One region of the Aquisalimonas sp. 2447 genome, then DNA from elsewhere that is predicted to be linked to it. Evidence: predicted binding sites of a transcription regulator. Region 1 holds the regulator's gene; the other holds the start of a gene.
What was found. The regulator sigma-54, encoded in region 1, starts transcription at its own class of promoters, with help from an activator protein. The targets are predictions, from matches to a motif close to TGGCANGNTNCNTGCTT.
Positions count from the first base shown of each region.

Region 1 (3,264 bases):
TTCGTCGGTGAAGTGCTCCGGCACCACAAGGGCGAACAGGAGATCCACCGGTTCACCATCGAAGGCGTCGAAGTCGATGGCATCGCCGGTGCGGATGAATGCCGCTGCCGCCGCTTCGTTGCCGTCCATGCGCGCATGGGGCAGGGCAACACCGTGCCCGAGACCGGTGCTGCCGAGTTTCTCGCGGTTGATGAGCTTGTCGAAAATGGTCTGAGCGGACAGCGCGGGGTCGGAGGCGGCAACGAGGTCACTGAGGACTTCAAGCCCGCGCTTCTTGCTGGTGACGTCGACGTCACAGGCGACACGGTCCGGAGTGATCAGGTCGGCAATCTTGATCATGCTGTTCCACGCAGGGTCATGGCTGCGGCGTCCGTTATCGCCGGTGGCCGGAAAGGCCACCGGCGCAGGGTGTCAGTCCTCGTCGCCTTCACCCGCCGCCTTGGCCTGAGCCCCTTCGTTGCGGCGGTGATCGGTGACCTTTTCCTTGTGCTTCTTCACCTGGCGGTCGAGCTTCTCCACCAGACCGTCAATGGCAGCGTACATGTCCTGGGCGCTGGCGTCAGCGTACAGCTTGGCGCCACTGAGCTTCATGGTGGCCTCGGCCTTCTGGACGAGCTTCTCCACGGTCAGGATGACGTGGACATCCACGACATTGTCGAAATGGCGTTCCAGTTTGTCCATCTTCGCTTGCACGTAATCCCGCAGGGCGTCGGTGAGATCGATGTGGTGCCCGGTGACGTCTATCTGCATAAGGCCTCCTTGATGGCGCCCGCTCGGGCCGGGATATCGTGCATCCCGGAGCTCAGGCGATGCGTTTCCTGTCGTTGGACGAGGCAATGGACATGGATTCACGATACTTGGCTACGGTCCGTCGCGCCACATCGATTCCCTCGTTTTTGAGAATCTCCGCAAGTTTGCTGTCGCTGAGCGGCTTGCGCGGATCCTCGTCGCCGATCAGGCGGCGAATGCGCGCACGGATGGCGGTCGCCGAGCACTCGTCACCGTCGACGGTGTGCACATGGCTGGAGAAGAAATACTTGAACTCGAAGGTGCCCCGCGGGGTGTACATGTACTTCTGGGTGGTGATGCGCGAGATGGTGGATTCGTGCATTTCCACCTCTTCGGCCACCTCCCGCAGCACCAGAGGTTTCATGGACTCTTCGCCGTGCTCCAGGAACTCCTGCTGGTGGTTGACGATGCAGGTGGCGACCTTGAGCAGGGTCTCGTTGCGGCTCTGTAGACTCTTGATGAACCAGCGGGCCTCCTGCAGGTGCTGGCGCATGGTGGAGTTGTCGCTGCCCTGGTCGCCGCGCTTCACCAGCCCGGCGTAGTAGCTGTTCACCCGGATCTTGGGGGCGGCTTCGGGGTTGAGCTCGACCCGCCAGGCACCACGCTCCTTGCGCACATAGACGTCGGGGATGACGTACTCAGCCGGTGCGCTACTGATCTGCGAGCCGGGGCGCGGGTCAAGCGAGCGAACCAGGGCCAGCACCTCGCCCAGCTCGCCCTCGCTGATCTTCAGTTTGCGGGTCAGCTGGCTGACCTGACGGCTGCCGAGCAGATCCAGGTGGCGGTCCACGAGCAGCCGTGCTTCGTTCAGCCAGGGCGTGTCGTCGGGAAACTGGTCCAGCTGGACCAGTAGCGCCTCGCGGGGGTCCAAAGAGGCCACGCCGACCGGGTCGAAGCGCTGGATCAGGTGGCGCACCGCCTCGACTTCATCGGCCTCCACCGGCTCGTCCGAAGACACCGAGGCGCAGATGTCCTCGATGCTGACGCCGAGATAACCGTCGTCGCGGACGCCGTCGATGATGGCCTCGGCAATGGCCATGTCGCGATCACTGAAATGGGAGAGCTGGGCCTGCCACAACAGGTGCTCGTGGAGGCCACCACCGTCACCGGCGGTACGGTTTTCCCAGGTTTCCCGCTGTTCATCGTCGCTGCCGGCGGCACTGTACGAGGTGCTGCCGTCGTAGATGTCGTTCCAGTCGGAGTCCAGCGGCAGGTCTTCGGGGATATCGCTCTGCTGGTTTTCCGTGCTCAGCTCCGGTTCGCCGCTGTCGGTGGTTATCTCCGCGCCGGTAGCCTCGCTTGCGGCAGCCTCTGTGGACTCCGCATGCTCCCGGTTCTCGGCAGCCTCCGTGCGCTCGCCGCCGTCTTCGGCGTTGTTCTGGCTGTCTTCGCCGTCCGCGTTGCCGCTGCTGTCGAGTTCGGCATCGTCGGACTCGTCGAGATCGTCGGCGGGTTCCAGCATCAGGTTGGAGTCCAGCGCCTGCTGGATTTCCGTGCGTAGCTCAAGCGTGGAGAGCTGCAGCAGCTTGATGGCCTGCTGCAGTTGGGGGGTCATGGTGAGCTGCTGTCCGAGCTTGAGTTGTAGCGACTGTTTCATCGACAACGCGGGTCTCCCGCCGCCGTCGTGGGCAGCTGCTCGGACCGGATTCGGTGAATGCTGGTGTTATCCATGTCTCCCATCGTAACCGACTCAGGCCCGCGTTAGAACATTGGCGCGATACTTGCGTGACGGCATGTTGTCTCAGCGGGACCCGGGTCGCGTCTACAGCCGGAACTCCTCCCCCAGGTACACTTCGCGCACCTTGCGGTTGGCAAGGACCTCTTCGGAACTGCCCCTGGCAATGACTTCTCCCTGCGCGAGGATATAGGCGCGCTGACAGATGCCCAGGGTTTCACGCACGTTGTGATCGGTAATCAGGACGCCGATGTCCCGCTCCGCCAGGTGGCGGATGATGGCCTGGATATCCAGCACCGAGATGGGGTCGACACCGGCGAAGGGTTCATCCAGCAGGATGAAGCGCGGGTTGGCTGCAAGGGCGCGGGCGATTTCCACCCGGCGGCGCTCACCCCCGGAGAGACTGATGCCGGTCTGGTCGTGCAGGTGGGCAACACTGAACTCCTCGAGCAGTTCCTGGGCGCGCTCGCGACGCTGCTTGCGGTCCAGTTCCGGGCGCGTCTCCAGGATCGCCAACAGGTTGTCCATCACCGTGAGCTTGCGGAAAATGGATGCTTCCTGGGGTAGATACCCCACGCCGCGTCTGGCGCGCACATGCATGGGCAGGTCGGTGATGTCGTTGTCGTCGAGCAGGATGCGGCCACCGTCGGCCTGGACCAACCCCACCACCATGTAGAAGCAGGTGGTCTTGCCGGCGCCGTTGGGTCCGAGCAACCCGACGACCTCGCCGCTGGCCACGTCGATGGTCGCGCCGTGGACCACCGTCTTGCGCCGGTAGACCTTGGTCAGCTCCTCCGCCC
Region 1 covers NZ_CP050695.1:3,091,237-3,094,500, reverse strand. The annotation lists gene ptsN (PTS IIA-like nitrogen regulatory protein PtsN) at 1-339, opposite strand, end outside; gene hpf (ribosome hibernation-promoting factor, HPF/YfiA family) at 412-750, opposite strand; gene KU884_RS14635 (RNA polymerase factor sigma-54) at 803-2,386, opposite strand; gene lptB (LPS export ABC transporter ATP-binding protein) at 2,552-3,264, opposite strand, start outside.

Region 2 (3,264 bases), 310 kb from region 1:
TAGAGTGAAGTAGTAGGGCACGGTTTTCCAGGCCGGGGCGTCGCTGACGTCAGTGGCGCGGTAGCCCTGCAGGGCCATGGTGTAGAAGGCGATCTGGGCGATGCCGGCCATGGCGTAGAGGGCGCCATCGTTGATGAGGATGAGGTTGGTGACGGCGACCACGATGAGCGGGATGAACGCCAGGTAGCGCAGCAGCTTGTGGGAGATAAGCTGGAACGCGAACAAGCCGTAGCGGGCCGGGTTCATGAGGTGCGCCATGTCCTTGAGCGCCCACAGGGCGCGCAGCGTGACGCGCACGCGCATGGCGAACTCGCTGTCGTTGTCCTGGAGTGACGGTTCCTTTAACAGTGCCTCGGGCTCGTAGATGACGCGGCTCCCCTGCTCCACCACCTTCAGGGGCTGGACGAAGTCCGGGAGTTGTTCGGGGCGCAGGGGCTGGTAGAGGCTGCGGCGCATGGCGTCGATGCCGCCGTCCACGCCGACGATGGAGCCCATACGCGTCTCCTGCTCGCGGAGCCAGTTCTCGTATTTCATGTAGGCGCTGCAGCCGTCGCCCACCAGGGAGCCGTCTTCGTGGGTGTAGACCATCTTGCCGGTGACGTAGCCCACGTCCGGGTCGCTGAAGTTGCGGACGAGCTTGGCCAGGGCGTCCTTGGCCCAGAGGGAGTTGGCGTCGGCGAAGGCGAGGACATCGCCTGTGGCCATATCCGCCAGGGTGTTGATGCCTGCGGTCTTGCCCTGGCGGGGGGACTGGCGGTGCAGGCGGATGGGCACCGGGCTGTCCTGGGCGATGCGTTGGACGATTTCGTCAGTGCCATCAATGGATTCATCGGAGACGACGAGGATCTCGAGCCGGTCCCGCGGGTAGTCCTGCGCGAGCTTGTTGCGCAGGGTGGCCTCGATGACATCCGCCTCGTTGTGGGCTGGGATGAGGATGCTCACGGTGGGGTGGTGGTCCTCGGCCCAGGCGATGGGTCGGCCCCACTGGCCCAGCAACCGGACCAGGGCCGGGTAGCCAAGATAGATGTAGATGAGGACCAGCAGGGCCAGCCAGAAGACGAACTCGAACACGCTTCTTTTCCTTGAACTTACGCGGCCGCGCCGCAGCATGCTCGCAGGGGGCGCCCACCGCGCGCGCGTAAAAACATCAGGATACTACGGCTGAATCATGGATGCGGGCAAACGCCATTGCCCGCCGGTTCCGGCCCAGCAATACCTGAGCCGGAACATCACCAGTCAAGGCGCTGCGCACCGTGCCTGGCGGCGTGCCAGCAAAAAAAACGGCAGCCAAGGGCTGCCGTTCAGGAGTATTACCGTCTTACTCAGCTTCTCGTGATCGCGCCTCGGTTAAGCACGCTTACGCAGACGGGTCGCAAGACCCAAGCCGAGGAGGCCGACGCCAAGAAGACCAAGCGCACCCGGCGCGGGAACATCCGCGCTGACAGAGTCCAAGGATACATCGAGCGCAGAGGTCTTTGTGCCGTCGATTTCCAGGCGTGCCCCTGTGATGCCCTCAAGCAGATCCAGGTCGGAGAACAGATTGAACGACTGCCTGACAGGATCCCCGCCACCCACGTCTGCAACCTCGTCGATCATCCCGCCGTCGGACGCCACCTCAGTAGAGGTTCCACCATCGTTAAAGAGGGTGAACGTGAAAGGCGTGGCGTCTTCACTCTGGTTAATCGCGAACACCAGACGTAACGGGGTGGAGAAGTCCATCTCGTCGAAGGTCCATGTCGTCCAGCTTCTCGCGAACGTCTGAGCATCTTGGCTGTGACTCAACGAACCGTTCATAGAACCGTTCATAACCCGAATCGTCGCGTCGCCGCCGCTGTTTTCCAGGTTTTTTATTTCCAAGCCACGTTGCGCGTTCGTCAGGTCCGTGTCAGAGATCGCGATCTCATCAGACTGAACAGTCTCACCTAAACTTGCAGTCGCCTCCTGCCTATCTTCTTCGGGGTCACTAAACCCATCGAAGAGCAGAGTCGCCTGAGCTGGCGCAGTCAACGCCAGGCCACTGACAATTGACATTCCAAGTATCCAAGTCTTTTTCATATCGTACTTCCTCCACCCTTCGGGGCGATTGACCACCACCATGACTGGCGGTGGAGTGTTTCAAATCACGTATTTTTCTTCCATATACTGGGAAGCAAGCTTCGGGCCAGATCTATTAAAACCTTTTTTATCATGCCTTTACGAATACAGCGTGAACGAGCGGCAATGCATGCGTAAAGATGTCTGACAGTGGCGTGGGCGCTGATGGTGTGGGCGCTAGCAATTTTGCGGATCAGCACGCCCCAACCAACCGAACCAGAAGTAACAAGAAACGCCCATTGCTCAGGAGACTATGCCCGCAATGCAAGCCGTGCACCGCCGGTCACCGGTAGCCAGCGTCAGTGCTGTAAAGTGAATCGACAAACTTGGAAGCGTCCGGTGAGCACCGCCTTCCTGTTGTATCGGTGATTGCCGATGATCGCGTCTCCATGGGTGAAGTGGGCGCCGGATAGGTGTCCACCTGGAGGCGAAGTGGACACCAACGAAGAACACACTCGGGCCGCTGGCGGCGACAGGCGCCGGCGTTTCACGCTCGGCTACAAGAGGCGAGTGGTGGAGGAGACGCTGGCCGACGGCGGCTCAGTGTCGGTGGTCGCCCGCCGCCACGACGTCCACGCCAACCAGCTCTTCAAGTGGCGCAAGCTCTACCGGGAGGGTCTGCTGAAGGAGACGACGGGCACGAGCGCGGCGGCACTTGTGCCCATCCACGTGGCCGAGGCGCCTGCCGCTGCGGCGGCCGAGCGGCAGCGGTCCCCGAGGCCGGGTGATGGGGAGTTGGAGATCACCTTGAGCGGCGGCCATCGGGTGGTCGTGCGGGGCGACGCCGACGGTGCGGCGCTGCGCGTGGCCCTGGAGGTGCTGAGCCGATGATGGCGCCACCGACCGGCACGCGCATCTACCTGGTCGCCGGTTTCACGGACATGCGCAAGGGCTTCGACGGGCTCGCGGCGATGGTCGCGCACCGGTTGAGCAAGGATCCGTTCTCGGGGCAGATCTTTGTCTTCCGCGGCCGGCGCGGGGACCGCATCAAGGTGCTGTGGTGGGACGGCCAGGGGCTGTGCCTGTATGCCAAGCGCCTGGAGCGAGGCCGGTTTGTGTGGCCACGCCATGAACACGGTGCGGTTCACCTCACCTGGTTCACCGACAAGCTTCAGCGCGTCTCGGCGAATTCGACCTTCGCGGTGGCGGTGCGCTATGCGCTTGAGCGCT
Region 2 covers NZ_CP050695.1:3,404,240-3,407,503, forward strand. The annotation lists gene KU884_RS16115 (glycosyltransferase family 2 protein) at 1-1,071, opposite strand, end outside; gene KU884_RS16120 (hypothetical protein) at 1,169-1,336, shown strand; gene KU884_RS16125 (PEP-CTERM sorting domain-containing protein) at 1,348-2,055, opposite strand; gene KU884_RS19305 (transposase) at 2,527-2,925, shown strand; partial or broken gene tnpB (IS66 family insertion sequence element accessory protein TnpB) at 3,006-3,131, shown strand; partial or broken gene KU884_RS16140 (transposase) at 3,240-3,264, shown strand, end outside.
Region 2: the regulator sigma-54 is predicted to act here: its motif matches at 2,148-2,164, upstream of KU884_RS16125 (PEP-CTERM sorting domain-containing protein).